DNA from 4 places in the Massilia sp. NBRC 108631 genome. Region 3 is predicted to be linked to each of the others. Evidence: riboswitches for the same ligand, from Rfam matches in the RefSeq annotation. Region 3 holds a riboswitch; each other region holds the start of a gene.
The links. A riboswitch is a leader RNA that binds a small molecule or an ion and turns the genes downstream of it on or off. The one in region 3 is predicted to bind cobalamin.
Positions count from the first base shown of each region.

Region 1: it holds a riboswitch for cobalamin, as region 3 does, so the genes downstream of both, AC6H42_RS32045 (TonB-dependent receptor domain-containing protein) here and AC6H42_RS06835 (CoA-acylating methylmalonate-semialdehyde dehydrogenase) in region 3, are expected to answer to the same signal.
Region 2: it holds a riboswitch for cobalamin, as region 3 does, so the genes downstream of both, AC6H42_RS21025 (TonB-dependent receptor) here and AC6H42_RS06835 (CoA-acylating methylmalonate-semialdehyde dehydrogenase) in region 3, are expected to answer to the same signal.
Region 4: it holds a riboswitch for cobalamin, as region 3 does, so the genes downstream of both, AC6H42_RS09805 (cobaltochelatase subunit CobN) here and AC6H42_RS06835 (CoA-acylating methylmalonate-semialdehyde dehydrogenase) in region 3, are expected to answer to the same signal.

Region 1 covers NZ_BAAKJE010000301.1:895-8,094, forward strand. The annotation lists gene cobT (nicotinate-nucleotide--dimethylbenzimidazole phosphoribosyltransferase) at 1-413, shown strand, start outside; gene AC6H42_RS32035 (adenosylcobinamide-GDP ribazoletransferase) at 423-1,229, shown strand; gene AC6H42_RS32040 (histidine phosphatase family protein) at 1,234-1,887, shown strand; cobalamin riboswitch at 1,893-2,122, shown strand; gene AC6H42_RS32045 (TonB-dependent receptor domain-containing protein) at 2,189-4,039, shown strand; gene AC6H42_RS32050 (FecCD family ABC transporter permease) at 4,069-5,091, shown strand; gene AC6H42_RS32055 (ABC transporter ATP-binding protein) at 5,088-5,861, shown strand; gene cobO (cob(I)yrinic acid a,c-diamide adenosyltransferase) at 5,858-6,478, shown strand; gene AC6H42_RS32065 (cobyrinic acid a,c-diamide synthase CobB) at 6,472-7,200, shown strand, end outside.
Region 2 covers NZ_BAAKJE010000190.1:31,450-38,649, forward strand. The annotation lists gene AC6H42_RS21000 (FUSC family protein) at 1-1,394, shown strand, start outside; gene AC6H42_RS21005 (DUF1656 domain-containing protein) at 1,384-1,584, shown strand; gene AC6H42_RS21010 (efflux RND transporter periplasmic adaptor subunit) at 1,599-2,456, shown strand; gene AC6H42_RS21015 (hypothetical protein) at 2,488-2,793, opposite strand; gene AC6H42_RS21020 (thiol:disulfide interchange protein DsbA/DsbL) at 2,806-3,456, opposite strand; gene AC6H42_RS21025 (TonB-dependent receptor) at 3,594-5,567, opposite strand; cobalamin riboswitch at 5,632-5,886, opposite strand; gene AC6H42_RS21030 (M1 family metallopeptidase) at 5,948-7,200, shown strand, end outside.
Region 3 covers NZ_BAAKJE010000061.1:34,581-41,780, reverse strand. The annotation lists gene mmsB (3-hydroxyisobutyrate dehydrogenase) at 1-715, opposite strand, end outside; gene AC6H42_RS06850 (enoyl-CoA hydratase/isomerase family protein) at 712-1,851, opposite strand; gene AC6H42_RS06845 (enoyl-CoA hydratase) at 1,848-2,630, opposite strand; gene AC6H42_RS06840 (acyl-CoA dehydrogenase family protein) at 2,640-3,800, opposite strand; gene AC6H42_RS06835 (CoA-acylating methylmalonate-semialdehyde dehydrogenase) at 3,811-5,316, opposite strand; cobalamin riboswitch at 5,469-5,686, opposite strand; partial or broken gene AC6H42_RS06830 (hypothetical protein) at 5,943-6,050, shown strand; gene AC6H42_RS06825 (RidA family protein) at 6,086-6,532, opposite strand; gene AC6H42_RS06820 (thiamine pyrophosphate-requiring protein) at 6,642-7,200, opposite strand, start outside.
Region 4 covers NZ_BAAKJE010000075.1:66,380-73,579, forward strand. The annotation lists gene AC6H42_RS09800 (hypothetical protein) at 1-600, opposite strand, end outside; cobalamin riboswitch at 699-916, shown strand; gene AC6H42_RS09805 (cobaltochelatase subunit CobN) at 985-5,433, shown strand; gene AC6H42_RS09810 (MotA/TolQ/ExbB proton channel family protein) at 5,443-5,898, shown strand; gene AC6H42_RS09815 (hypothetical protein) at 5,895-6,215, shown strand; partial or broken gene AC6H42_RS09820 (TonB-dependent receptor) at 6,226-7,200, shown strand, end outside.

The DNA of each region.
Region 1 (7,200 bases), on a different contig from region 3:
AGCACGTGATCGAGGCGGCAGTTGCGAAGCATGCGGACATCTCCGATCCACTGGGCGTGCTCGCGGCATTCGGCGGCTTCGAGATTGCCATGATGGCGGGCGCCATGCTGAAGGCGGCCGAAATGCGCAAGGTGCTGCTGATCGACGGTTTCATCGTCACCAGCGCGCTACTGGTGGCCGCGCGCCTGCAGCCGGCCATCCTCGACTACTGCGTGTTCGCGCATTGCTCGGACGAGAGTGGACACAAGCTGATGCTGGACAACCTGGGCGCGCGCCCGTTGTTGAACCTGGGCCTGCGCCTGGGCGAAGGTACCGGAAGCGCACTGGCCTTGCCGCTGCTGCAAGCGGCGGTGAACTTCGTGAACCAGATGGCGACCTTCGAGTCGGCCCAGGTCAGCGAAAAGTCCGAGTAAGCGCCCGCCATGCGTCACGCGCTCCGTGCCCCCCTTCACCAGCTGCGCCTGTTCTTCATCGCACTGCAGTTTTTCACGCGGTTGCCCATTCCAGCGTGGGTAGGTTTCGATTCCGCGTGGCTGCACCACGCGTCGCGTTATTTCCCGCTGGTAGGGCTGGTGGTAGCCGCCCTCGCTGCGGCCGTGTATGCGGCGGCTGCCTTCGTGTTCCCCGCGCCGGTGGCCGTGCTGCTGGCGACGGCCGCCGGCATTTACGCCACCGGCGCTTTCCATGAAGACGGCTTTGCCGACATGTGCGACGGCTTCGGCGGCGGCATGACGCGCGAGCGCGTGCTGGAGATCATGAAGGATTCGCGCATTGGCGCGTACGGCGCGATCGGCACCATCTGCCTGCTGGCGGTGAAGTGCACGGTGCTGGCCATGCTGCCGCCCGCCACGGCGGTGGCCGCGCTGTTCCTGGCGCACCCGCTGTCGCGCCTCGCCGCCACCTCGCTGATCTGGCGCATGGAATACGCGCGCGCGGAAGGCAAGGCCAAGCCGATGGCGCAGGAGATGAGTGGGGACGAATTTGCCATCGCATGCGTCTGCACAGCGTTGCCTGCAGCGGCGATCGGCGCGGCGGGATGGCTGCCGTGGTTGTCCATTTGCGCCGCCTTGCTGGCCGCGCTGGCCGCAGCCGCCTGGCTGGGTCGCAAATGCGCACGCCGCATCGGCGGCTACACGGGCGACTGTTTGGGCGCGGTGCAGCAACTGGCCGAAGTGCTGATTTACCTGTGCGTGCTGGCCGGCCTTGGCCACGGCGCGTGGGCGGCATGAACACATGGGCAGCGGCGGCGCTGGCGCCAGCCCGGCCGCGTCGCGGCAGGGACAGGGGCAGCCGATGCGCCTGATCCTGGTCCGTCATCCGCAACCGCTGGTGGCGCCGGGCGTCTGCTACGGCAGCACCGACCTGGCCGCCGCGCCGCACGACGTCGCGCGCGTGCACGCCGCGCTGCTGGCCAGCGCCAGCATCCCGCCCGGCACGCCGCTCTACTCCAGCCCTTTACAGCGCTGCACCGCCCTGACTAGCCTGCTCGGCGCCCACACGCTGGATGCGCGCCTGGCGGAGATGGACTTCGGCGCCTGGGAGCGGCGCAGCTGGGACGATATCCCGCGCACCGAAGTGGATGCCTGGGCGGCGGACCTGGCCTGCTACCGTCCCGGCGGCGGCGAGAGCGTGCTGCAAGTGGCCGAACGCGTGGCAGCCTTCCGCGCCGAGCTGCTTGCCCGGCACAGCGGGGCCGCCTGCGACGGGCGAGCGCGCGGCGCGCATGAAGTTGCCATCATCTGCCACGCTGGCACGATCCGCCTGATGGTGGCGCTCGAGGCGGGCCTGCAAGGCGGCCTGCCGCTGGCCGAGATCGCGCTGCGGGCCGCCGCCTTGCCGCACAAGATCGCCTACGGCGAGACTGTCATTCTGGAAGCCGTGGCCTGAAGTCCGTATAATGGCGGGGTTTTGGTGCCCGCGCGCATGCCCATGCGCGCAGTTAAACGGGAAACACGAAGCCGCGCCCCTACCAGGAAAACGGCCAACGTGTGCTGCCCCCGCAACGGTAAACAAGTGTCGCCCACGGCGACAAGCTGCCTCCGACAAACCACTGTGCACTGCATGGGAAGGTAAGGCAGTTCAACTTGCGAGCCCGGATACCGGCCAAAGCAGGTGGATGCGCAGCGCGCATCTGTTCAATCCAGCCCACGGGGAAGTAGGCTGGTTGCATACTATACAAAGAAATACTATGAGCTTTCCTGTAATCCGGCACGCGGCCCTGACGTCGCTGGCCATGGCTATGGCCGCGCCTTCCTTCGCCCAGATCACCGTATCGGACGCCGTCATCGTCACCGCCACCCGCTCGGCGCAACTGCAGCGCGATGTGCTGAGCGACGTCGTCACCTTGCAAGCGGAAGACATCGCCCGTTCCGGCGCCGGCTCCATCACCGACCTGCTGCAGCGCCAGCGCGGCATCGAAATCGCCCGCAACGGCGGCCCGGGCACCAACTCCAGCGTCTACCTGCGCGGCGCCAATGCCAACCAGACCGTGGTGCTGGTGGACGGCGTGCGCATCGGTTCGATCACCTCCGGCACGGCCAGCTGGTCCGGCATTCCGCTGCAGGCCATCGAACGCATCGAGATCGTATACGGCCCGATGAGCACCCTGTACGGCGCCGACGCCATCGGCGGCGTGGTGCAGATCTTCACTAAAAAAGGCGCCGGTGCGCCGAACGTGGCCGCCTCCGCCGGCGTGGGCAGCGACCAGACCCGCAAGTACGACGCCAGCATTTCCGGTGCCAGCGCAGGCGACAACAGCTTCAGCTACGCCATCAGCGCCGGCCGTGAACAGTCGGACGGCTTCTCGTCCACCAAGCCAGGCACCAGCAACTACAACGCGGACGATGACGGCTACGAGCGCACCAGCACTTCCGGCCAGTTCGGATTCGAACTGGCCAAGGGCCACGACCTGGGCCTGGTATTCCTGAACAGCCGCACCAACGGCCAGTTCGACAGCGGCGCCAGCCGCTACGATACGCGCAGCCAGACCAAGCTGGCCAACCTGGGCGTGTTCAGCAAAAACCAGGTCATGGACAACTGGTACAGCACCGTGCAGCTGGCCAAGGCAGAAGACACCTCGATCTCCGACACCGGCGTGGCCAGCTCCTACAGCCGCATCGACAGCAAGCAGACCGACGTCACCTGGCAAAACGACATCCGCATCGGCGAGGACACGCTGCAAGTGCTGTTCGGCCACCGCGAAGAGAAGGTGGTCTCCGGCTCCACGCCCGCACTGGGCAAGGTTCGCAAGACCGACTCCTACGCCGGTGCCTACAGCCTGAAGCGCGGCGCGCACCTGGCCACCTTCGGCCTGCGCGCGGACGACAGCTCGCAATACGGCACCAAGACCACCGGTTCGGCCGGCTACGGCTACCGCTTCAGCAGCGCGCTGCGCGCCAGCGCCAGCTTCGGCACCAGCTTCCGTGCGCCCACCTTCAACGAGCTGTACTACCCGGGCTTTGGCTACGAGAACAACAAGCCTGAGCAGGGCCGCAACGGCGAAGCGAGCCTGCAGTACGACGACGGCGTGACCGAATTCGGCGCCAGCATCTACCGCAACAAGCTGACCGACATGCTGGTGACCACCACGCCATGCCCGGACCCGACCCGCAAAGGCAGCTGCTCGTACAACGTGAACCACGCCATGCTGGAAGGCGTATCGCTGAACGCCGGCCGCCGCATCGGCGCCTTCACCGTGGCCGCCAACGCGGACTGGCAAGACCCGAAGGATGAGACCACCGGCAAATCGCTGGCGCGCCGCTCTAAAAAACACGGCAACGCCAGCGTAGAATACGCCGCAGGCGCGCTGACCGCCGGCGCCGAACTGCAGGTTTCCGGCAGCCGCTTCGACGACGCTGCCAACCGCAACCGCCTGGGCGGCTACAGCCTGCTGAACCTGTATGCCACCTGGCAGTTCGCGCGCGACTGGTCGGTACTGGCGCGCATGAACAACGTCACCGACAAGAACTACGAGGTGGCGCGCAACTACGCCACGCCGGGCGCCAAGTTCTTCGCCGCTGTACGCTACGGTATCAAGTAAAGCATTTAACCTAAGGTACGTAAGGCACCATGCATCCACATTCCTCCAAGCTGCGCGCACGGGCAACCGCCATCACCGGCGGCCTGCTGCTGTTCGTCATCGGCAGCCTGCTGTTTTCCGGCGTAACCGGCTCGGTTCACATTCCGCTGTCCGACATTCCCGGCGCGCTGGGCGAACTGTGGAACGGCAAGGCCGACAGCCTGGCCGCCACCCTGCTCGACCTGCGCGGCAGCCGTGCGCTGACCGCCTTCGTCACCGGCGCGGCGCTGTCGCTGGCGGGGGTGATGATGCAGGCCCTGCTGCGCAATCCGCTGGCAGACCCCTATGTGCTGGGCATTTCGTCGGGCGCGGCGGTGGGAGCGCTGGCGGCCATGATGTTCATGTGCGCGGCCTGGGTGGTGGATGCGGCGGCCTTCGGCGGCGCCGTGGCCGTGTCCATGATGCTGTACTTCCTGGCGCGGCGCGACATGCGCAGCGGCGCGGCGGCCGAAGGCGGCACCGCCCTGCTGCTGCTCACCGGCGTGATCCTGACGGCGGCCTGCACGGCGCTGATCACGCTGATGCTGTCGATAGCCCCTGAAAGCCGCCTGCGCACCATGGTGTTCTGGCTGATCGGCGACCTGGCCGGCGCACCGATGCGCTGGATACCGTGGATCGTGCTGGCCGGCGCCACCGTGTTCGCGCTGCGCAGCGCGCGGGCCATCAATGTGATGGCGCTGCACGCCGAGGCGGCCGTCACGCTGGGCATCAACGTGGGCGCGCTGCGCAAGGGGCTGTTCTTCGTGTCCGCCCTGCTGACCGCCAGCGCGGTGACCAATGCGGGCAGCGTGGGCTTCGTGGGGCTGATCGTGCCGCACGCCTGCCGCTTCGCCTTCGGTCCGGACCACCGCGTGCTGATCCCGGCGGCGATGCTGACCGGCGGCGGCTACCTGGTGCTGGCCGATACCCTGGCGCGCACCCTGTTTGCGCCGCTGCAGCTGCCGGTGGGCGTGGTCACCGCGCTGATCGGCACGCCGGTGTTCCTGTATCAACTCCACAGGCTGCAGAAATGATCGCTACCGGCAATTTGACACTGCGCATCGGCGCGCGCACGCTGATCGACAACCTGAGCTGGCAAGTGCGCGACGGCGAATGCTGGAGCGTGATCGGCCGCAACGGCGCGGGCAAGAGCACGCTGCTGCGCACCCTGGCAGGACTGATTCCGCTGCAGGAAGGCGGCGTGTCCATCCAGGGCCGCAGCCTGCCGGACTGGCCGCTGGCCGAGCTGGCGCGCGAGCGCGCCTTCCTGGCGCAGTCGCGCAACGACGCTTTCGCCTACAGCGTGATCGAAACCGTGCTGTCGGCGCGCCATCCCTACCACGGCGACCGCTATTGGGAAAACACCGACGACCACCGCCTGGCCATGGAGGCCCTGGCGGCGATGGAAGTGGCGGAACTGGCGCAGCGCAATGTGCGCACGCTGTCGGGCGGCGAGCGCCAGCGCGTGGCCATCGCCGCCATGCTGGCGCAGGACACGCCGCTGCTGCTGCTGGACGAACCGGCCAATGCGCTGGACCTGGCGCACCAGGTAAGCGTGATGCGCCTGCTGGCGCGCCTGTGCCGCGAACAACATAAAACCGTGGTGATGGTCGGCCATGACCTCACGCTGGCGCACAGCGTCTCCACCCATGCCCTGCTGCTGATGGGCGACGGCCGCTGGCTGGCCGGGCCGGTGGCTGACGTGATGCAACCGGACATCCTGAGCGACTACCTGGGCCATCCGATCGACGTGATCCGGCACGGCCAGCGCCACATCTTCATACCGAAGGAAGAAACCGCATGAATGAGAATAATGACATCGACGCACTGAACGAGCGTCACCGCATCCGCATGGAGCGCAAGAAGGCCATCATCGACGCCAAGATCGCGGCGGCGGACAAGCAGATCGGCATCATCATCGTCAACACCGGCAACGGCAAGGGCAAGAGCTCTTCCGGCTTCGGCATGGCGGTGCGCGCCATGGGCCACGGCATGAAAGTGGGCGTGGTGCAGTTTATCAAGGGCGCCATGCAGACCGGCGAAGAGCTGTTCCTGCGCCGCTTCCCCGAGGAAGTGAGCTTCCACTCCATGGGCGAGGGCTATACCTGGGAAACCCAGAACCGCGAGCGCGACATCGAGAAGGCCGAACTGGCGTGGGAGCAGGCCAAGCGCTTCCTGGCCGACCCCGGCGTGGGCCTGGTGGTGCTGGATGAACTGAACATTGCGCTGAAATACCGCTACCTGGACGTGAACACGGTGATCGCCGACCTGCTGGAGCGGCCGGCCATGCAGCACGTGGTGATCACCGGGCGCGGCGCGCCGCAGGAGCTGGTCGACGTGGCGGACACCGTCACCGAGATGAACGTGGTCAAGCATGCCTTCAAGGCCGGCATCGGCGCGCAGGCGGGCACGGAATGGTAACGTCCTCGCATATCAACGCCCCGGTGGTGCTGGTGGCGGCGGTGGCGTCCGGCCAGGGCAAGACCACCGTGACGGCCGCGCTGGCGCGCAAGCTGACCCGGATGGGCCGCAAGGTGCGCGTATTCAAATGCGGGCCGGACTTCATCGACCCCATGCTGCTGGAACGCGCCAGCGGCGCGCCCGTGAAATCGCTGGACCTGTGGATCGTGGGCCGCGAGGCTTGCCGCGCACAACTGGCGCAAGCCGCGCTGGAGGCGGACGTGATCCTGATTGAAGGGGTAATGGGCTTGTACGACGGCTCGCCGTCTTCGGCGGACCTGGCGCGCGAATTCGGCGTGCCGGTGATGGCGGTGATCGACGCGGGCTCCATGGCGCAAACGGCCGGCGCGCTGGTGCATGGCCTGCGCGACTACGGACCGGTGGACATGGCGGGCGTGATCGCCAACCGGGTCGCCAGCCCCGGACACGCGGCCATGGTGGCGGCCTCGCTGCGCGACATTCCGTTGTTCGCCACCCTGCCCAAGCAGGCGCGCTCGCTGCCCGAGCGCCACCTGGGGCTGGTGCTGCCATCCGAGGTGGATGGCATCGATGAGATTCTGGACCAGCTGGCGGACCAGCTGAACTTCGACGAGGCCGCGTGGAGCAATCTGCGCAGCACGCGCCTGGAGCTGGGGGACGCGCTGGCGGCAGCCAGTGCCGCCGCAGCCGCAGAGCCGGGCGAA
Region 2 (7,200 bases), on a different contig from region 3:
TGATTGAACCGCTGCTGGCGCGGCTGGCTGCCGCCCTGGCGCGCGGAGACGCCCTGCAAGGCGCCGCACTGGACGACATGCAGAGCGCGCTGGCCGCCGCGATCGCCGCTGCCCGGGCCGAGGCCGCGGACGCAGGCGGCCCGGCGCAGCGCGATGCGCCCGCGCCCGGCTCCGCGCCCGGGTCCAGCAACGGGGCGCCAGCACCGCCGCACCGGATCGACTTTGAAACGGCCATCGAGCTGCTGGAACGCTTTGCGCGCCAGTTCGGCCAGTTCGCCGCCGTCTACCACGGCCTGGCCCGGCGCAAGCGCAGCCAGGCCAGCGAGCCCCAGGCCTACATGCCCAAGACGCCGCCCGCCATCGTGCTGGCCAGCGGCTTTCGCGCGGCAACCGCGCTGCTGGCCGTGGCCGGCGTCTGGTACTGGATGGCATGGCCCTACGCCATCAATGCGGTGCTGATGACGGCCATCTTCTGCGCACTGGCATCCTCGTCGCCGCGCCCCACCGCCATGATCAAGCAGGTGATGACCGGCTTCCTGATCGCCTGGCCGCTGTCCTTCCTGACCGAGTTCCTGCTCGTCATGCCGGGCGGCGGCTACCCGATGCTGGTGCTGGCCGCGGCGCCGCTGTTCGCGGCGGGCGCCTACCTGATCACCGATCCCAAGCGCGCCGGCATCGGCATCGGCGTCACCTTGTTCAGCGCGCAGGTGATCGCCCCGCTGAACCTGGCGCACTACGACGTGGCCGCCTTCCTCAACACCACGCTGGCCATGCCGCTGGGCGTGGCGCTGGCCTGGGCCATCTTCGCCGTGGTGCTGCCCGAGCACACCATGGGCCACAAGGACCATGTGGCCGCCGCGCTGTGGCGCGAAGCGCTGGCCACTTGCACCGCACCGCTGCGCGCCATGCCGCCGCTGCGATGGCGCGCCGGCGCGCCGCGCCTGGCTGCGATCCGCCACCGCTTCGACAGCCGCGTGCGCGACCTGCTCAGCCAGTTGAACGCCGCCTCCGGGCCGGCGCCTGGACAGGGCGCGCGCGAAGTGGTGCGCCAAGGCCTGACCTTGCTGGAACTGGGGCATTCGGTGCTGGAGCTGCGCGCACTGGTCGGCGAAGCCGGCCGCAGCCAGGCCCGCAGCGCACTGCAGGACTGCGTGTCGGCACTGGCGGCCTACTTCAAGGCGCCGTCGCAGGAACGCTGCGCCACCGCCGTCGGCGCCGTGCTGCGCGCCGGCACAGCCGTGCGCACCGCGCTGCCGGATGCCGCGCCCGGCCGGAGCGCCCGCCTGCGCACCGCACTGACCGATCTGCACGCGATCTACACCTGCCTGCTGGACCAGCTGCAGCAACCCAGCGCTGGCGCCAGCCACAGCCCCGGAGCCCGCCATGCCGCGTGAAATCGCCGTCTTCGGCATCCTGATTCCCACCCTGCTGCCGCTGTTCCTGGCCAGCCTGCTGCTGCAAGGCGCGCTTGACTGGGTGCTGGGTCACGCCGGCCTGTACCGTCGCGCGTGGCACCCGGCGCTGGTGCGCCTGTGCCTGCTTGTTTGCATCTTCAGCGCGCTGACGCTGGGCCTCTATTCCTGACTACACCATTGACCATGACCGCCAAGATCCTCCGCTTTCTCATTACCGCCCTGCTGCTGTGCAGCGCCCTGTGGCTGGGCAAATCCGCCTGGGACCGCTACATGGAATCGGCCTGGACGCGCGACGGCCGCATCAAGGCCGACGTGGTCAACATCGGCGCCGATGTGGCCGGCACCGTGACCGAGGTGCTGGTGAAGGACAACCAGCAGGTGCGGCAAGGCGAGGTGCTGTTCGTGATCGACCAGGCGCGCTACAGCGCCGCGCTGGCGCAGGCCAACGCAGCGCTGGCCGGCCAGCAGGTCGAGCGCGGCCGCCGCAACAGGGAAGCACAGCGCCGCGCCGCGCTGGACGACGGCGTGATCTCCGCAGAAAGCCGCGAGAGCGCCGGATTCGCCGCCGACAGCGCCGGCGCCCAGCTGCGCGCCGTGCAGGCCGCACGCGCGCTGGCGCAGCTGAACCTGGAACGCACCGTGGTGCGGGCGCCGGTGTCCGGCTATGTGACCAACCTGAACGTGCACGCCGGCGACTTCGCCGCCGTGGGCGCGGCCAAGCTGGCCATCATCGACAGCGCGTCCTATTACGCGGTGGGCTATTTCGAGGAAACCAAGCTGCCGCTGCTGAAAGCCGGCGCGCCGGTGGAGCTGAGCCTGATGGGCGGCGGCGCCATCCTGCGCGGGCATATCGACAGCATCGCGCGCGGCATCACCGACCGCGACGCCGGCACCGGCCGCGAACTGCTGGCCGACGTCAATCCGACGTTCAACTGGGTGCGCCTGGCGCAGCGCGTGCCGGTGCGCATCAAGCTCGACGGGGTTCCCAAGGACCTGACGCTGGTGGCCGGCACCACCTGCACCGTCAGCATCCACGGCTGACGAAAAAAAACCCGCCGCGGCGGGTTGGCCTTTACGGCGAGGTGTGCGTGAGCGCGTAGCCCACGTGCTCCCACCAGTGGTCGCGCGTGCGCACCGTTTTCATGCACTGCATGTCGGTCTCGCCCTTGAACATGCGGTCTTCGCACTTCTTGCCCGCGTAGGCGTTGCGCTGGTTCTCGGCGTTGGCCAGCGCTATCATCAGCCATACCGAAAAGGCGATAACGACCAGCAGCAAGCTCCATGCTACGTGGTTGACATGGCTGCGCCAGAACAGCTTGTTCTCGTCCGGCGCGGACTCGCGGTATATCGCCATCACTTCTTTTTCGGTATCGCTCATGGTGCTTTCAACTTACTTCTTGGCGGCCTTGGCCACCAGGTAATCCATCACTTGCAGCGTCGCCTGCTGGGACGCCATCTCCGACATGCCCGGACGGCCGGCCTGCGAAGGCGACGTGACGAAGCGGCCATCGATCACGATGGTCGGCGCGCTGTCGACCTTGTACGAGGCCACCACCTGGGCTGCACGCTTCATTTTAGTCTGCACGGCGAAGGAATTAAAGTATTCCAGGTATTTCGCCTTGTCGATACCGTTCTTGACCAGGAAATCGGTCATCGCATCGTCCTTGTTCAGGCGGTTGCGGTCGACGTGGATGGCGCGGAAGATCTTGCTGTGCATTTCTTCCAGCTTGCCCATCGCTTCCAGGGTCAGGTAGGCGTGCGCCTGCGCGTCGTTCGGGCCGCCGGCCGGGAAGTGCACGCGGCGGAACGCAATCTTGTCGCCCTGCTTCTTCACCCAGTCGGCCATCATCGGCTCGATGGCGTTGCAGTGCGGACAGGAATACATGAAGAATTCGATCACTTCCACTTTCTTGCCGGTGTCGGTGCGCACAGGCGAAGCCAGCGTCGTGAAGTCCACGCCTTCCTTCGGTTCGGCGGCGGAAGCGCCGGCAGCGGTGAACGACAGGGCGGCGGCAGCAATGATCAGACGCAGAAATCGCATAGAGGTCCTTCTAGAGTAAGAGTGGCAAACGCCGCGAGATTACCATTTTTTTGGGCCCGCCATCAGGCCGGATAACAAAAATCCCCGGCCAGCGGGGATTTTAAGCTTCATTTAATGAAGCCTGGGCCAGGCGCGCCTCAGAATTCGTAGCGCGCCGACAGCTTCAGCTGGCGGCCGTCCGAGGTGTAGATGCCGCCCTTGCACTGGAACGCCATGCCGTAGTAGTTCTTGTCTGTCAGGTTCAGGCCCGACAGCGCCACTTCCCAGGCACCGAACTTGCGCGCATAGCGGGCGTCCAGCGTGGTGTAGGACGGGATGCGCGCGGCGCAGCTATTGTCGAAATCGGAACCGAAACGCTGGCTGTCCACCCACTGCGCGCCGATGTCGGCGGTCTGGCCGTCGGCCGGGGTCCACGACAGGCGCGCGCTCAGCACGTTCTTCGGCACCAGCACCATTTCACGGCCGGCGACGGCGCCTTCGGTGAAGGTGGCTTTCACGCGCTGGTAGTGGCCGCTCAGGGTCCAGTCGCGCGCCAGCTCGACGCTCGCGTCCAGCTCGAAGCCCTGGCGCTTGGTCGGCGCCAGGTTGGTGTTGGCGCCGGAGCCGAACGCGCCCGCGGTCGGATCGTAGAAGATCTCGTTGCGCAGCTCGTGCCGGAACACGCGCGCCGACAGCTTGCTGCCGCCGTCGGTGTAGGCGGTGCCCAGTTCCAGGTCGTGCGACGTCTGCGGCTGCAGCACGCTGTCCGGCAGCGGGGTGTAGCCGTTTTCATCGGCGTTGGCGACGCGGTAGCTGTGGCCGATCTTGGCGTGCAGCGTGGCCTTCGGCGACAGCGCGTAGCTGCCCTGCACATCCCAGGCGTTCAGGCCCTGGATCACGTCGTAATTGGCCACCGACCACGGCGACGGATCGGTGTTGGCCTTGTCGAACAATTCGCGGCGCACGCCGGCGGCCAGGCGGAAGGCGTCCCACTTGACTTCATCGCGCAGGTACAGCGCCTTCGACTTCTGCGTCGCCCTGGACGGGCTGGCGCCCTTCGCGTCGCGGGTCCAGTCGATGAAGTCCACGCCCGCCACCGCCTCGTTCAGCACGCCGCCGAACTGGCTCAGCTTGCGCACGCGCGGCGAGAACTGGGTCTGCTTGCTTTCGTAGTCGACCTGGTAGGTCGAGGTGGGGAAAACATAAGTCGCTTCGAGCTCCTTGCGGCGGTGCGACAGCTCGGCGGCCAGGTCGTAGCCGGCCACCTTGGCTTCAATGAAGGCGGTGAAGCGGTCGCTGTCGAGCGAGCCGAAGTCATCCGGCGTGCTGGCCTGGCGCGGATTGGCGCCGAACTGGGCCTGGCTCAGCGAGCCGGCGAAGCGCGAGTCCTGGCGCGTGCTCGACAGGCGCACGCCGGCGCGGCCGTCGGTGGAGGCCAGCTGCGCCCCGGCATTCAGGCTGCGCGCTTTGAAGGCGTTGTTGTCGCGGTAGTTGTCGGTGTCGAGCGCGCCGCCGGACAGGTCGAAGGCCCAGTTGCCCACGCCGTGCGTGAGCGCCGCGCGGCCCTCGCGCAGGCCGAACTGGCCCACTTCGCCGAACACGCTGCCACGGCTGCCCGCCGTGCGTTCGCCGGGACGCTTGGTGACGATCTGGATCACGCCGCCGGTGGCGCCGTCGCCGAACAGCACGCTGCTGCCGCCGCGCGTGATCTCGATGCGTTCGACCGAGTCGACCGGGATGGTGGACAGGATGGCCGAGCTCAGCTCGTTCTCGGACAGGCGCACGCCGTCCAGCATCACCACCATGTTCTGGCTGCTGTTGGTGCCGAAGCCGCGCAGGTCCAGCGCAAAATCGGGGCTGCCGTCCAGGCTCTGGTGGCCCAGCACCCCGCCGACCTTGCGGATGGCCTGGTTGACGTCGCTGGCGCCGGAGCGGCGGATCTCGGCCGCGCTGATGACGGTGGCGCCGATGGGCAGCAGCGAGGGGTCGCTGTCGAAACGGGCGCCGGTGACCACCACCGGGGCCAGCGCCTCGGCCGCGGCCTGGGCCCATGCGGCGGAAGGAGCGGAGAAGCACAGGGCGACGGCAAGCGCCAGCGGTGCCGGCGAACGGCGGGAATTCGAGTTGTTCATTGTGTCTTTACGCGTAGTGAGCATCCGCCTGCGTCCCCGCAAGCTGGATTCAACGGAAGCTGTCGCGCTTCCACCTGGATTGGCCGGTATCCGGGCTGGCAAGACGGGACGGGATCACCTTCCGGCGCAGACGCTGCTGCACAGTGGTTGTCGATCCAGCCTGCCGCGCGAACCGGAAATCCGGGCGCGGCGCTTGCGTACCGTTGCGGGGGCAGCACACCTTGGCCGCCGCGCTGCCGATGAGCGCTGGCTGCCTTGTGTTTCCCGTTTAACTGCATCCATGGACATGGACGCGGGCACCAAAACGCCGCCATTATACTCCTGCGCACAAAGTTGATAACGTTGGTAATTTATTACTGGCTTGGTTTATAGTGGCGGGCATGAACGCACACCCCTACCGCAAGCTCGCCGCCGTCATATGCACGGCAGCCGCAGCAGCCGCGCTGGCAGCGCTGGCCCTGGCGCAAGTCCAGGTCATCGCCATCCCCGAGCCCTACACCGACACCGGCATTCCCTTCGCCCCGGCGCAGGCCGGCGCGGTGACGGTGCCCAGCGCACCGGACGCCTGGGGCGGCCCGCGCACGGGCGGCGAGGCCACGCTGTCGGACCGCGTGGTGGACTACCGGATCGAAGCCACGCTGGACCCGGTCAGGCACACGGTGGACGGCAAGCAGCAGCTCACCTGGCGCAACCGCAGCGCGCAGCCGGTGCGCACGGTCTACCTGCACCTCTACCTGAACGCCTTCGAGCACGCCGGCACCACCTTCTTCACCGAGCACCGCGCCATGGGCGGCGGCATGTTCAGCACCGATCCCAAGGACGGCGACTGGGGCCATATCGACCTGCGCAGCGTGACGCAGGGCGGGGCCAGGGTGGAGCAGTCCTTCGTGCAGCCGGACGACGGCCCCGCCAGCGACCGCACCGTGGTGCGCCTGGACCTGCCGCAGCCGGTGGAAGCGGGAGCCAGCACCACGCTCGCCATCGACTTCCACAGCCAGCTGCCACGGCTGCTGGCCCGCAGCGGCTACTTCGGCAGCTTCCACCTGGTGGCGCAGTGGTTCCCCAAGATCGGCGTGCTGGAGCTGCCGGGCGAACGGGGCGCCACCAGGCCGCGCTGGAACGTGCACGAATACCACGCCGAATCCGAGTTCTACGCCGACTTCGGCAGCTACGACGTGAAACTCACCGTGCCCAAGGAATACACGGTGGGCGCCACCGGCGAGCTGCAGGGCGCGCCGGTGGAGAAGGCCGGCATGCTCACCCACCACTACGTGCAAGGCGACGTGCACGATTTCGCCTGGACCGCCGACAAGCGCTACGCCCCGCCGCTGACCGGCAGCTGGAGCGGCGCCGGCAGCCCGCCCGTCAGCATCAAGGTACTGTACGCGCCGGAGTTCCAGGCCAGCGCCGCACCGTCGCTGAAGGCCGCGCAGGACGCGCTCACCTACTACTCGAAAACGCTGGGTCCCTACCCCTACAAGACACTGACCGTGGTGCTGCCGCCGCACAACGCCGGCGCGGCGGCGGGCATGGAATATCCCACTTTCTACACCGCCGACAGCTACACCAAAGTGGTGCCCAGGTCGCCGGAGGAGTTCGACCTGGACCTGGTCAACATCCACGAGTTCGGCCA
Region 3 (7,200 bases):
ATCCGCCGCTGTAGCCGCGCGCGGCCGGCACGTTCTCCATCACACCCGGGTACGGGTTATACAGTTCCAGCGCCCAGTTGCGCCCCGAGCTCTTGCCCATGATGTCCGACAGCACCTTCGGGTCCAGCCCGTGCGCCGCGCCCAGCGCCAGGGCTTCGGCGGTGCCCGCCATCAGTATCCCCAGCAGCATGTTGTTGCAGATCTTGGCCACCTGGCCCGCGCCGCTGGCCCCCGCATGGAAGATATTCTTGCCCATGGCGGACAAATAGGGCCGCGCGCGCTCCAGCGTAGCCGCCTCGCCGCCGACGATAAAGGTCAGCGTGCCGGCCGCCGCGCCTGCGGTGCCGCCTGACACCGGCGCGTCGAGCGCCGCCAGTCCGCGCGCCGCCAGCGCCTGCGCCACCGCCTGTGCCGTGGCGGCGGCAATAGTGCTGCAGTCGACTACCAGCGCGCCGTCCGCAATATGCTGCACGATGCCTTGCTGGCCGAGGTAAAGGCTGTGCACGTGCGCGCTCGCGGGCAGCATGGAGACAACGACGTCCGCGGCTTCCACGGCGGCGCGGGCGGACGGCGCGCTGCGGGCGCCGGCGCCGGCCAGGCTTTGCACGGCGCCGGCGGACAAGTCGAACACGGTCAGCTCATGGCCGGCCTTGAGCAGGTTGTGCGCCATCGGGGCGCCCATGTTGCCCAGGCCGATGAATGCGATGTGGCTCATGCGGTTTTCCCTTCGAGGTTCAGCGGGGCGAAAAAGCCTTCGCCCCAGGTTTCACTCACGTCGGCCAGGCTGGCGGGCTGCCAGCGCGGCTGATTGTCCTTGTCGATGATGAGGGCGCGGATACCTTCGGCGAAGTCCGGCCGCGCCGCGCATACCAGCGAGACGCCCAGTTCCAGCTGGAATACCTCGGCCAGCGAGAGGTGTTTGGCGCGCTGCTGGATGGCGAAGGCCAGCCAGGCAGCGCCCGGCGAGCCTTTGCGAAGGGCAGTGGCCGCCTTCTGCAGCCAACGGTCCTCGCTTTCCAGCGTTGCGATGCGCAGCACCATGTCGCCGAAATTGCCGCTGGCGCACAAGTCGTTGATCAGGTCGTAGTGCTCGCGCAGCGGGCTGGCGGGGGCGGGCGGTGCGCACTGCTGCAGGCGAGCGAGCAGGCCGTTCAGATGCTCGTGGTTGGCGGCCGGCGCCTTGGCCCATTCCTGCGTTTGCAGCATGTCGATCAGCCGCGCCTTGTCCGTGTGGGCCGCGCGATAGTCCGCCAGGCGGGCAAACTGCGCGTCCGCCGCGCTCAGCGCGGCGCCGGTGAGCGCGAGGAAGGGGCCGGTGTGGCCGGGCGCGCGGTTCAGGAACCAGCTGCCGCCCACGTCCGGATACAGGCCGATTGCCACTTCCGGCATCGCCAGCCGCGAGCCTTCGGTAACCACGCGATGGCTGGCGCCCGCCATCAGCCCGATGCCGCCGCCCATCACGATGCCGTGCCCCCACACCAGCACCGGCTTGGCATAGGTATGGATGCGGTAGTCCAGCGCGTACTCGCGGCTGAAGAACTCCAGCGCGTAGCTGTTGGCCAGCGGATCGGCGGCCTGCGGCGAGGCGTGGTGCTCGCGCATGGAACGGTACAGCTGCTGCAGGTCGCCGCCGGCGCAGAACGCCTTGTCTCCCGAGCCCTCCAGCATCACCAGCATGACGGCCGGATCGGCATCCCAGGCCGCCAACTGCTCATCCAGCAGCGTGATCATCTCCAGCGATAGCGCGTTCAGCGTAGCAGGCGCGTTCAGCGTGGCCACTCCGATCAGCGACTCGCCGCCGGCTTGGCTGCGGCAGGGCAGGGTGCGGAACAGTACCGGCGCCTCGCTCATGCCTGCCTCCACACCGGCTGGCGCTTCTCGAGGAAGGCCTGCACCCCTTCGCGCTGGTTGGCGCCGCCGAACAGGCCGACGAAGGCTTCGCGCTCGGCCGGCAGCACATGCGCCATCGGCTGGCGGCGCGCGCCCTGGATCAGCTGCTTGCAGGCCTGCACGCTGGCAGGGCTTTGTCTGGCCGCCTGCGCCGCGAGCGCCAGCGCGCGCGGCAAGGCGCCGCCGGTTTCCACCACTTCCTCCACCAGGCCGATGCGCTGCGCCGTGGCCGCATCGACGCGTTCGCCGCACAAAATCATGCGCTTGGCCCAGCCTTCGCCCACCAGCCACGCGAGGTTCTGCGTGCCGCCCGCGCAAGGCAGCAGGCCCACTGCGGCTTCCGGCAGTGCCATCTGCGCCTGCGTTTCGGCGATGCGCAAGTCGCAGGCCAGCGCGCATTCCAGTCCGCCGCCCATGGCATAGCCGTTGATGGCCGCAATCGACACGCCACGGAAGTCCGACAGCGCCTCGAACGCCGCGCCGAACAGGCGCGCCATCTCATGCGCCACCGCCACGTCGCCGTCCGCAAACAGCTTCAGGTCGGCGCCGGCCGAGAAGAACTTGGCGCCGCCGCCGGTCACCACCAGGCTGTAGACGTCCGGATTGGCGTTCAGGTCTTCCACCAGCCGGCGCAGCTCGCGCAGGCTGTCCGTGGTCCAGGTGTTGGCCGGCGGGTTGGCCAGCGTGAGCACGGCGGTGTGCTCCATGATCTGCAATTGCAAATTGGTGTAGGTAGTCACTGGGTCTCCTCAGAGGTTTTCTTCGGTTGGTGCATGCTGCAATAAATGGCGCGCCACGATCACGCGCATGATCTCGTTGGTGCCTTCCAAAATCTGGTGCACCCGCACGTCGCGCAGGAAGCGCTCCAGCGGATAGTCGCGCAGGTAGCCGTAGCCGCCGTGGATCTGCAGCGCTTCGTTGCAGACTGTGAAGCCGGTATCCGTCGCCAGCCGCTTGGCCATGGCGCAGTAGATGCCCGCGTTGGCCGCGCCCGCATCGAGCTTGGTGGCGGCCAGCCGCACCATCTGGCGCGCCGCCACCAGGCCGGTCTGCATATCGGCCAGCTTGAACTGCAAGGCCTGGAAGTCGCCCAGCACGCGCTTGAACTGCACCCGCTCGCCCATATGGCGCTGTGCGCTGTTCAGTGCAGCCTGCGCCGCGCCGATGGAGCAGGTGGCAATGTTGATGCGGCCTCCGTCCAGCCCGCGCATGGCCAGCTTGAAGCCGTCGCCTTCGCGGCCCAGCAGGTGCGAGGCGGGCACGGGCACGTCGTCAAAGCTGATGGCGCGCGTGGGCTGGCTGTTCCAGCCCATCTTCTCTTCCTCCCGGCCGTAGCTGATGCCGGGCGTGTTGGCGGGCACCAAAAAGGCCGATATGCCGCCCGCGCCGGCCCCGCCGGTACGCGCCATCACCACCAGCGCGTCCGTCGCGCCGGCACCTGAAATGAAGGCCTTGCCGCCTGTGATGACGTACATGCCGTCCTCCAGCGCGGCGGCGGTGGTCAGCGAAGCGGCGTCCGAACCTGCGCCGGGCTCGGTCAGGCAATAGGAGGCCAGCTTGCGGCCCGCCGCCAGGTCGGCTATCCATTCCTCGCGTACCTCGGGCTGGGCCCACTGCGCGATCATGGCGCTGGCCATGTTGTGGATGGTGAGATAAGCCGTGGTGGAAGGGCAGGCGCGCGCCAGCTCCTCGAACACCACGGTGGCGTCCAGCCGCGACAGGCCCAGCCCGCCCATGGCCTGCGGCACATACAGGCCGCAGAATCCGAGCTCGCCGGCATGCGCGATGGTCTGGCGCGGAAAGATGCTTTCCGCGTCCCAGCGTGCAGCCTGCGCCGCCATTTCGCGCGCGGCGAACTGGCGCGCGGCGTCCTGGTAGGCGCGCTGGTCCTCGTTCAGTTCGAAGTCCATGACGGGCTCCTTACTTGAGCGAGATGGTCGTGTTCACGCCTGCTGTCACCGCCGCGTCGTCGAACCAGCGTGCGGTGATGGTTTTGGTCTGGGTGTAGAAGGCCACTACCTGCTTGCCGTAGGGGCCAAGGTCGCCCAGCTTGGAGCCGCGCGAGCCGGTGAAGGAGAACAGCGGCACCGGTACCGGGATTGGCACGTTGATGCCGACCTGGCCCGCATCCACGTCCTCCTCGAAGGTGCGGGCCGCCGCGCCGGACTGCGTGAACAGTGCCGTGCCGTTGCCGTTCGGGTTGGCGTTGATGATGGCGATGGCTTCCTTCAGCGTGGCCGCGTGCATCACGCACAGCACCGGGCCGAAGATCTCCTCCTTGTAGACCGCCATGTCCTGCGTCACGCCGGAGAACACGGTGGGGCCGACGAAGTTGCCGCTTTCGTAGCCGGGCACGGTCGGCGCTCGTCCGTCCAGCTCCAGCTTCGCGCCTTCCTCGACGCCCTGGCCGATCAGCTGATGCACGCGGGCCTTGGCCTTGCGCGAGATCAGCGGACCGATGTCGGTGCCAGGCTCAGCGCCGGCGTTGATGGACAGCGTCTGCGCCTTCTTCACCAGGTCCGGCAACCACTGCTGCGCTTGGCCGACCAGGATCACCACCGACAGCGCCATGCAGCGCTGGCCTGCCGCGCCGAACGCCGCTCCAGCGAGATTGTTCAGGGTCTGCTCGCGGTGCGCGTCCGGCAGCACGATGGCGTGGTTCTTCGCGCCCATCATGCACTGCGCGCGCTTGCCGGCCAGCGTGGCGCGCTGGTACACATGCGTGCCGACCGTAGTGGAGCCGACGAAGGACACGGCCTTGATATCGGGATGGTCGCAGATGGCGTTGACCACGTCCGCGCCGCCGTGCACCACGTTCAGCACGCCCGCCGGAATTCCCGCCTGCAGCGCCAGCTCGGCCAGGCGCATGGTCACCATCGGGTCCTGCTCGGAGGGCTTGAGGATGAAGGTATTGCCGCAGGCGATAGCCATCGGGAACATCCACAGCGGAATCATGGCCGGGAAGTTGAACGGCGTGATGCCGGCGCACACGCCCAGCGGCTGGTGCACGGTATAGGTGTCCACGCCGCCGGCCACGTTGCTGGCCAGCTCGCCCATCTGCAGCTGGCCGATGTTGGCCGCGTGCTCCACCACTTCCAGGCCGCGAAACACGTCGCCCTCGGCGTCGGCCAGGGTCTTGCCCTGCTCGGCGGTGAGCAGGGCGGCCAGTTCGGCCATGTGCTCGCGGATCAGGGCCTGGTACTTGAGGAAGATGCGGGCGCGGGCGCCGATGGGCGTTTTGCGCCAGGTCTGGAAGGCCGTCTTCGCGGCGGCGACGGCTTGCGCCATTTCGCCGGGCGTGGCGTGCGGCACGCGGGCGATCACTTCCTGGGTGGCGGGGTTGACCACATCGCTCCAGTGCTCGGTGCGCGAGTCGATGAAAGCGCCGTTGATGAGGAGTTTGACGGTGGGAATAGCAGTAGCCATGGTGTGCGTTCCTTGTTGGGCGGCGCGGGCACGTCTCAAGCGCGCGTTGTGCCGCCAGTCTGCAAAAGTAAGCCGAACGGCGTCTCCCGCCGCGCGGCACCCGCCACGCGCCTTCCGCACGTGGCCAGACCCTGCGCCGCCATGGAGCGGGCGGCGCTGAAGATCAACAGGCCGGTATCCGGGCTTGCAAGTCTTGCTGCTTCGCCTTCCCAGTCTGGTGGACCAGTGGCGTGAATGAAGCAGCCGCACTTGCCTACCGTTGCGGAGGCAGCAGGGGCTTGGGGCACGCGATGATGGGTACGCGCCGACCACTTTCCCGTTTAACGCAGGACAAGAACTTGCCCGGCGCACCTGTTAAATAAAGATTAGCACAACACATGACGTTTACGTAAACGTAATTTGTTTTTTACGCATGACCTTGCAAAGTATCGCCTCACGAAAACGCGTGCATCGCGTGCAAGTCATTGAATTGACTGAATATTCGTGGGAGTGTCGTTTCATGAATCGTTTCATCGAATCCGGCCCTGTGGATGTTTTATCCGCGCTGCGGCAGTCGCGTCCCTCGCTGAACCGGGCAACCACGATGCGCATGGTGAAGGCGCTGGGCAGCCAGGTGGTGGTGCGCGGCGCTGCCCGACGGCCGCTTCCCCGGCCTGCCATACCCCTTCGAGGACATGCGGCCGCAAGGCTTCCCGGGCCGGAGTCTGGCGCACGGTTTAGCTGGCGTGCTGCAGGTGCCGCAGCAGTGCATTTGCAGGCCACAACCGCGTCAGCCGCGATCGGGAAGAACCGCACGGAAGGTGACTTCCACCAATTGTGAAGGAAATGCGAGCCTTGATACACCGATGATATTGCTTGCGCACTGGGGCTGGTCGCAACCATACATCGCCTTTCTGACTTTTGCGCCGGCAGTAAAGGCGGCATCAACATCGAGCACGTACAAAGTTTCTTCGACAACGTCGTCCAGGGTGGCGCCGTAGCGGGCCAGCAGCGCTATGCCATTGAGGTAAGTCTGGTGCAGTTGCGCTTCCATGTTGGAAAAATCGACAGGCTTGCCATGTGCATCGAGAGCGGCCGGCGCCACTAGCGCGCCCTCGCCATCATGGCTCAGTTGGCCCGAAATATAGACCGTGTCCTTGACCTTGACGGCTTGCACGTAGCCAAAGGCCTTTTCCCATGCCACGCCTAAGTTCTCACATCGCTTTTCTACTGACATCTTGGTTCGCTCTCTGGAATGAATGAGGTGCGGCTGGGCTGCCTTGCACCGGGTACCGAAGAATAGCGTTCCATTTAAAGCGTCGCTTCCCTCAATAGTCAGAGAAGCGCTATGGCTTTGGCGGGAACCACGAATCCCAGGTCTCCTTGATCGTCGCCTTGATAATGGCAATCGAATCCGGGTCGCCCTTGAGCAGCGCAGAAAAGTAGGCGCGGGCCTGCTTGAGCGACACGTCCGGCGGCAGCGGCGGCACGTTCGGGTCGGTCACCATCTCCAGCACGCAGGGCCGGTCGCAGCGCAGCGTTTCGTCCCAGGCTGGGCCCACGTCGTCCGGGTGCGAGACGCGGATGCCTTTTAGCCCGAGCAGCTCGCCGTACGCCGCGTACGGAAAATCCGGCAGGCCTTGCGACGGCGCGTAGCGCGGGTCGCCGCCAGTGCCGCGCTGCTCCCAGCTCACCAGGTTAAGGTCGCCGTTGTTCAGCACCATCACCACCAGGCGCGGGTCGGCCCATTGCCGCCACAGGCGCGCCACGGTGATCAGGCCATTGATGCCGTTCATCTGCATGGCGCCGTCGCCGGCGAGCGCGATCACGGGCCGCTCGGGCCAGGCGAATTTGGCGGCGATGGCGTAGGGCACGGCCGGGCCCATGGTGGCGAGGCCGCCGGAC
Region 4 (7,200 bases), on a different contig from region 3:
CGCGCTGCCGCCGATGCGGGGCCAGGTCGCCGGCCAGCGCCGCTTCGCCAGTTCCAGCGTGAGCACCGACAACGACAGGTAGACCGGCAGCTGTATCATCGGATTGACGTCGAGCAGGGTGTGGAAGGAGAAGCCGGTGATGTAGCCGGCGGCGTGCTTGATCCAGTAAATGTAGAAGCCGCAGTACAGCAGCCAGGCCGGGCGCCGCATGGACAGCAGCGCCGCCATTGCGGCCATCAGCCATGCCAGGTTGAGAATGGACTGGCTCCAGCCCTTGAAATCGTGCGCGACGGCGGGCAGCGAAGGGTAGAGCAGCAGGCTGTACACGCCGCACGCCATGCCCACGCCGCGCATCAGCGTGGCGAGCGGGCGCGGCACGGAAGCGTAGCTGACGCCGGAGGCGGCGAGGCAGGCGGCCGCCACGGCCATCAGCGCCGGCAGCGTGGTGGACGGGTACCAGCGCAGCACGTCCTCCAGCAGCCAATAGGCCTGGAACACGGCTGCCGAGAGCACGGCAACGCTGGCGATGACGAATGCGTCGGCCGCCGGCGCTAGCGGCATGCCGGACGGTTTTGCCGCACCATAAGCTGACGGTTCCATGGGCTTCCTTTGTCCGTGACATTCAACACTAACCGCCGGCCGCGCCGCCCGTCCACCGCAACGAACAGGTTTCATGACCAAGCTCAATACGGTAGAATCGCGGCATTAACGTGATTGGTGCCCTCCCGCTTGCCGGCTGGAGGGTGAAACGGGAAGCCGGTGACGCGCGGGATTTTCATCTCGCGCCAGTCCGGCGCAGCCCCCGCTGCTGTAAGCCTGACGACTTCGATCGAACGCCACTGTGCACCGCACGGGAAGGCAGGGTTGAGGAAGGATGAAGGCCAGCCAGAAGACCGGCCAGTCACGAAGATTGCGCAAGGCCCGGGGTGTGGCTTTGCCTGTTTTCCTGCGCGCCCGGCGCGCAGCTACTGGTTAAAGTTCAAATTGAGCACCTCCATACTCCTGCGGCTGGCCGCAGCGCTGTTGTGCGCCTGCGCCTGTGCGCACGCGCCGGCCGCCACCCTGTTCGCCATCGTCACCGAGCGCGCCGCGCCGGCCGCCATCGAGGCTGCGCACCGCCACCTGGCCAGCCATCCGCAGGACCGCATCGTGCTGCGCACGCCCGCCCAGTGGATGGCCGCCAGCGAGCGCGAAGCCGGCCTCTTGCTCAGGCAGGCCGACACGGTGCTGGCGGTGTCCCTGTTCGGCGATCCGGCGCGCCGCCTGAAAGAGGTGTTGCCGCGCCACGCCAGGCCGCAAACGCCGGTGCTGGCCTTCAATGGCGAAGCCAGTCTCAGCCTGATGAGCCGTGATCCGCACGCCAGGCTGCACGACTTCTCGCCGGACACGCTGCGCGAACTGTCGTCCGAGGCGCCGCCCGCAGCGGCCCTGAAGGCGGCCCAGGCCAACCCCGCCGCCAGCCGCTGGCTGGCCGCGCGCCGCGTGTGGCAGGCCGGCGGCGCCGACAATACGGCGGCGCTGTTCGCGCATTTGCTCAATCCGTCCGTGGCGCTGGCCGGCCCGCAGCCGGAACCGACGCTGCGCCTGCGCGTGGGCCAGCGCGAACTGACCGACGCGGCCGCGTGGGGCAAGGCCGCGCAACTGGGTCTGAAGCCGCGGCCCACCGTGGTGGTACTGGATCTGTCCAATATGGATAGCGCGGTTCCCGCCGCCGTGTGCCAGCGCATCGAACAGCGCGGCCAGCCCTGCGTGCAGGTGCTCACGCGCTGGGGCGGGGCTTCGCGCGAGGCGCTGGAGCGCCTGCCCGAGCTGATCGCGCCGGCGCAGCCGGCGGCGCTGGTGGTGCTGCAGGACTTCGTGGTGGGCGCGGCCGAGGGGCGCGAAGCGGTCACCGAAGCGTTCAAGCGGCTCAATGTCCCGGTGTTCAAGGCCATCCGCCTGTCCGACCGCACCGCCGTGCAGTGGCGCCTGTCGCCGGACGGCCTGCCGCCGGACTCGGTGCAATACCGCGTGGCGCTGCCCGAACTGCAGGGTATCGGCCAGCCCATCGTGGTGGCCGCGCTGGGCCAGGCGCAGCTGGACCGCCGCACCGGCATCGAGAACCGTCCGCCGGTGCTGCTGCCCGAGGAGGCCGACCGGTTGTCCGCGCGCGTGAGCCGCTGGCTGGCGCTGCGCGGCAAGGCCAATGGCGATAAGCGCGTGGCGCTGATCTATTACAACCATCCGCCGGGCCGCCAGAACATCGGCGCCGACAACCTGGACGTGCCGGCCTCGCTGTTCGACATGCTGCATGCGATGAAGAACGCCGGCTACATGGTGGGCACGCTGCCCGGCTCGCCGCAAGCGCTGCTGGACATGATCATGGCGCACGGCGTGAACCTGCCGGAGGACCGCGCCGCGCTGCGGGAGCTGAGCGGCACGGTAAACAGCGTCAGCGCTGCGGACTATGCGCGCTGGTTCGGCACCCTGCCGCCGCGCGTGCAGGGCGAGATGACCAGCGGCCTGCTGGGCCGCCTGCACGCCGACGTGCTGGAAGCGGAAGCCGCCGGCGAACGCGCGCTGGGCCGCAAGCAGGCCGAAGTCATCATCAAGGAATTGCAGCACCTGGTGGAAGGCGCCGACCACCCGCAGCGCGACGCGGCGATCCGCGACCTGGCGGCGCTGGCCGAGGGCTATCACGCCTGCCTGGACGTGGGTGCTACCAGCCCGCGCGGTGCAAAGGCGCGGGCCAGGGGCGCGAGCACCGGCTGCGCGGCCTTGGCGCCACTTAGCAAGCGGCTGTCCGGCTACGGCATCGAAGGCTTGAAAGGCTGGGGCGCTGCGCCCGGCAAGATCATGGTCGACAGCGGCAAACTGCTGGTGCCCGGCCTGGTGTTCGGTAATGTGTTCATCGGTCCGCAGCCGCCGCGCGGCTGGGAAGTGGATGAGGAGCTGCTGCACGCGAACACCAGCATCACGCCGCCGCACCAGTACCTGGGCTACTACCACTGGCTGCGCGACCGCTTCAAAGCCGACGCGCTGGTGCACGTGGGTCGCCATTCCACCTATGAGTTCTTGCCCGGCAAAGCGGTCGGCCTGAGTTCCGACGACTATCCCAGCCTGATCGCCGGCGACCTGCCCGGCATCTACCCCTACATCGTCGATGGCGTGGGCGAGGGCACGCAGGCCAAGCGGCGCGGGCTGGCCGTCATCGTCGACCACCTGACGCCGCCGTTGGCATCCACGCCGCTGTACGACGATCTGCTGGCCCTGCGCCAGGTGGTGGAGAGCTTCGAGGCCGCCAGTTCGGAGTCGCTCAAGACGCAGGCCGCCGCGTTGATGCGCGAACGCGTCAACGCGCTCAACCTGAAGGCTGAGCTGGAAGCATCCATGGCCGACGTGCTGGCCGTGCGCGGCATCGGCTTCGACGCAGCCGACGACGACTTGCTGGCGCATGAGGTGGGCCACTACCTGACCAAGCTGCAGGAAAAATTCATGCCGCACGGCCTGCACGTTTTCGGCCGCCCGTGGAAGCAGGAGTCGATCGACCTGATGCTCGATTCGATGAAGAAGGGTGGCATCGACGGCCCGGAGATTGCCGAACAGCTGGCCGATTCGCCGCGCCGCGAGATGCGGGCGCTGCTGGCCGGGCTGGATGGCGAATACATCGAACCGGGCAAGGGCAACGACCCGCTGCGCTCGCCCGAAGCGCTGCCCACCGGCCGCAATTTCCACGCGGTGGACGGGGACATCCTGCCGACCCGCCTGGGCTACCAGCTGGGCGAGCGCATGGCTGCCAAGGCCAACACGGGCAAAGGCGCAGACACTTCCGCCAAGGGCAGCGAAGGCATCATCCTGTGGGCCTCCGACGCGGTGCGCGACGAGGGCGTGATGGTGGCGTTCGCGCTGGCCATGATGGGCGCCGAGCCGGTGTGGAACGCGCGCGGTATCGTCACCGACGTGAAGCTCAAGCCGGGCGCCGTGCGGCGCGACGCGCTGGTGACCACTTCGGGCCTGTTCCGCGACCTGTATCCGAACCTGATCCGCCTGATCGACCGTGCCGGGCGCATGGCGCTGGCGGCGTCGGCCGCGACGCTGGCCGAGCGTGACCCGGCGCTGAAAGAAGCCTTGCAGGCGGCGCTTGCGCCGCTGCCGGGCGTGGCCTGGGGCAGCGAACCGCCGGCGCAGAATCGCGTGGCGCGCGAATGGCTGGTGCGCCAGCGTACGCTGGCCTCCGCCGGCATGCCGCCGGCCGAAGCTGGCCGCGCCGCCGCGCAGCGCGTATTCGGCGATGCGCCCGGCGCGTACGGCACCGGCGTCAATCGCCTGACCGAGCGTTCCGGCGCCTGGCGCGAACGCGAGGAAATCGGCCGCGCCTACCGCAACCGCATGGGCCACGCCTACGGGCTGGACGCCAGCGGCGAGGCCACCCACGCCGCGTTCGACGTGGCGCTGGACGGCATCGAGCGCACCTATCACGGCCGCGCCAGCAATCTGTACGGCCTGCTCGACAACAACGACGCCTTCGACTACCTGGGCGGCCTCTCGCTGGCGATTGAGGGCCGCACCGGCCGCGTGCCGCAGGCCTTTATCCTGCAGCATGCGCAGCCAGGCCGCGCCGACGTGGAACCGCTGGCGTCGGCCTTGCTGGGCGAGCTGCGCGGGCGCTTCCTCAATCCCGCCTGGCTCAAGCCGCTGATGGGCCACGGCTACGCCGGCGCGCGCACCATGGGACAGGAATTCCTGGAGAACCTGTGGGGCTGGCAAGTCACGCGGCCGGACCTGGTGAAGAACTGGGCCTGGGACGAGGTGAAGTCCGTGTACTTCGACGACGCGCACAAACTGGGCCTGCCGCAGTTCCTGGGCCGGCAGCACAACGCGCACGTCAAGGCGCACATGCTGGCCATCTTCATGGTGGCCGCCGAAAAGGGCTACTGGAAAACCGACCGCGCCACCATCAAGCAGATGGGCGGCGAACTGGCGCAGCTGGTGGCGACGAACGGCTTGCCGGGAAGCGGCCACGCGGCGCCCAACCATCCGATGTGGGACTGGCTGGCGCCGCAGCTCGACAGCGCCGACGCGGCCGCGCTGGGCGTCACGCTGGCCAAGGCGCGCGGCGAACTGCTGCCCGCCGAACCTGCCAATTTTGGCGGCGTGGCCAGCCTGCCGCCCGCAGCTGATACGGCCGCAGCTGCTGCTTCTGGCGCCGCCGCGCCGGCGGCCGCCGCGAAAGACAGCGCCGCCAAGCGCGCCGAACTGCCAGCCAGCGCCGAGGCGCCGGCCGAGCCGGCCCCGCGCGTCTACGAATTGCACCAGAAAGCCGTGCCGCCCGATGCCCCCGCCGTGCGCGCCGCCAAGCTGCTCGGCGCACTGGCCGCTTTCCTGGCGCTGTTCGCGCTGGGCCTGTGGCGCGGCCGTCGCGTGCCCAATGTACTCAAACCTCTCAACCTGTAAGGAGTCCCCATGATCGAAACCATGTCCTACGCCTGGCTGCACGATGCGGTCAGCTGGCTGCTGGCGCCCGCGCTGGCCACGCTGCTGCTCGGCTGCGCCATTGCGGTGGTGGAAGCGGGCATCGCCGTCGGCGAACGCTTCCACGGCCTGGCCAAGCTGGCCGCAGGGGGCAACCTGGCGCAGGTGCAGGCCATTGCCCGCCACCGCCTGGAGCGCGCCGACCTGCTGGCGCGCATCCCGCCTATGCTGGGCCTGATGGCCACCATCATCCCCCTCGGGCCCGGCCTGGCCGCGCTCGGCCAGGGCGACCCCGCCCAGTTGGCAAGCGCCGTCACCGTCGCCTTCGACGCCACGGTGCTCGGCCTGGTGGCCGGCATCGGCGGCCTGGTAATCGGCAAGCTGCGCCGCCGCTGGTACGAAGAAACGCTGGAAGCGATGGAGCAATCGATGGGGCAAGCAGCATGAGCACCCAGCCCGCGCGCCAGCGCATGCGCCTCTACTCCCGCCTCGACGCCCGCTTCGACGACAGCGATGAAGACCCGCGCGCCAGCCTGGTCAACCTGGTCGACGTGATGCTGGTCTTCGCCTGCGGCCTGATCGCCGCCATCGCCGGTTCGCAGGGCGCGTTGAAGGCGCCCAAGCCGGTGGAGAAGGGCCGCCAGATCGAACGGCCCGCCGACGGCGTGAGCCAGAACGGCAGCGGTTACGACCGCGTCGGCGAAGTCTTCCGCGACCCCAAGACCGGCCAGCTGGTATTGATCGAACCCCCCAAGAAAAAATAAGACTGTTTTCATGAAGCTCAAGAATAAAAATCGCCACACCATCCGCCCCATCGCCGCCGCCATCGCATTGCTGTGCTCGGCCACGGCAGCCGCGCAGCACGCCGACACCCTGCCCACCGTGACCGTCCTTGGCGCAGCCGTGCAGGAAGGCCTGGGCCTGGCGCGCGAGAATGGCACCGCCAGCCGCCTGGACCTGAGTGCGCAGGACATGCCCGCCAGCGTCGAGTCGCTGAGTGCCGCCACCATGCAGGCGCGCGGCGATCTGCAAGTCAAAGACGCCATCACCCGCAGCACCGGCCTGACCGACACCAGCTCCCCCGGCAACGGCATCGCCTACTCCGCGCGCGGCTTCAGCGGCAACAACGCCATCGCCATGCTGGAGCACGGCCAGCGCCTGCTGGTGGGCTCCGGCACCGCCACCTCCCCGGCCGATCCGTGGGGCTATGAATATATCGAAGTGCTGCGCGGGCCCGGCTCGGTGGTCTACGGCAGCGGCAGCACCGGCGCCACCATTAACGCCGTGCGCAAGGCGCCGCAGCGCGCCGCGTCGCTGGAAGCCATGGCCGGCATCGGCGGTGGCAAGGCGTTGCGCGCCGGGCTGGGCGGCACCGGCGCGCTGGGCGGGAAGGGCGCCTTCCGCGTCGACGCCTACGCCGGCCGCAGCGACGGCTTCGTCGACCGTGGCGACGCGCGCAACGGCAAGCTGCTCACCAGCCTGACTTACGCGCTCACGCCCGACCTGGACCTGGACGCACAGCTGGACCACGCCGAGCAAAAGCCGCGCCGCTACTTCGGCACGCCGCTGGTGAACGGCCGGCTGGCCGGCCACCTGCGCAACGAGAACTACAACGTGGGCGACGCCGACATCGAGTACGTGGACGACAAGGCCGTCGCGCGCCTCACCTGGCGCGTGTCGCCGGCGCTCGCCATCAGCAACGAACTGGCCTACATGAAGGCGCGCCGCAACTGGCGCAACGCCGAGTAC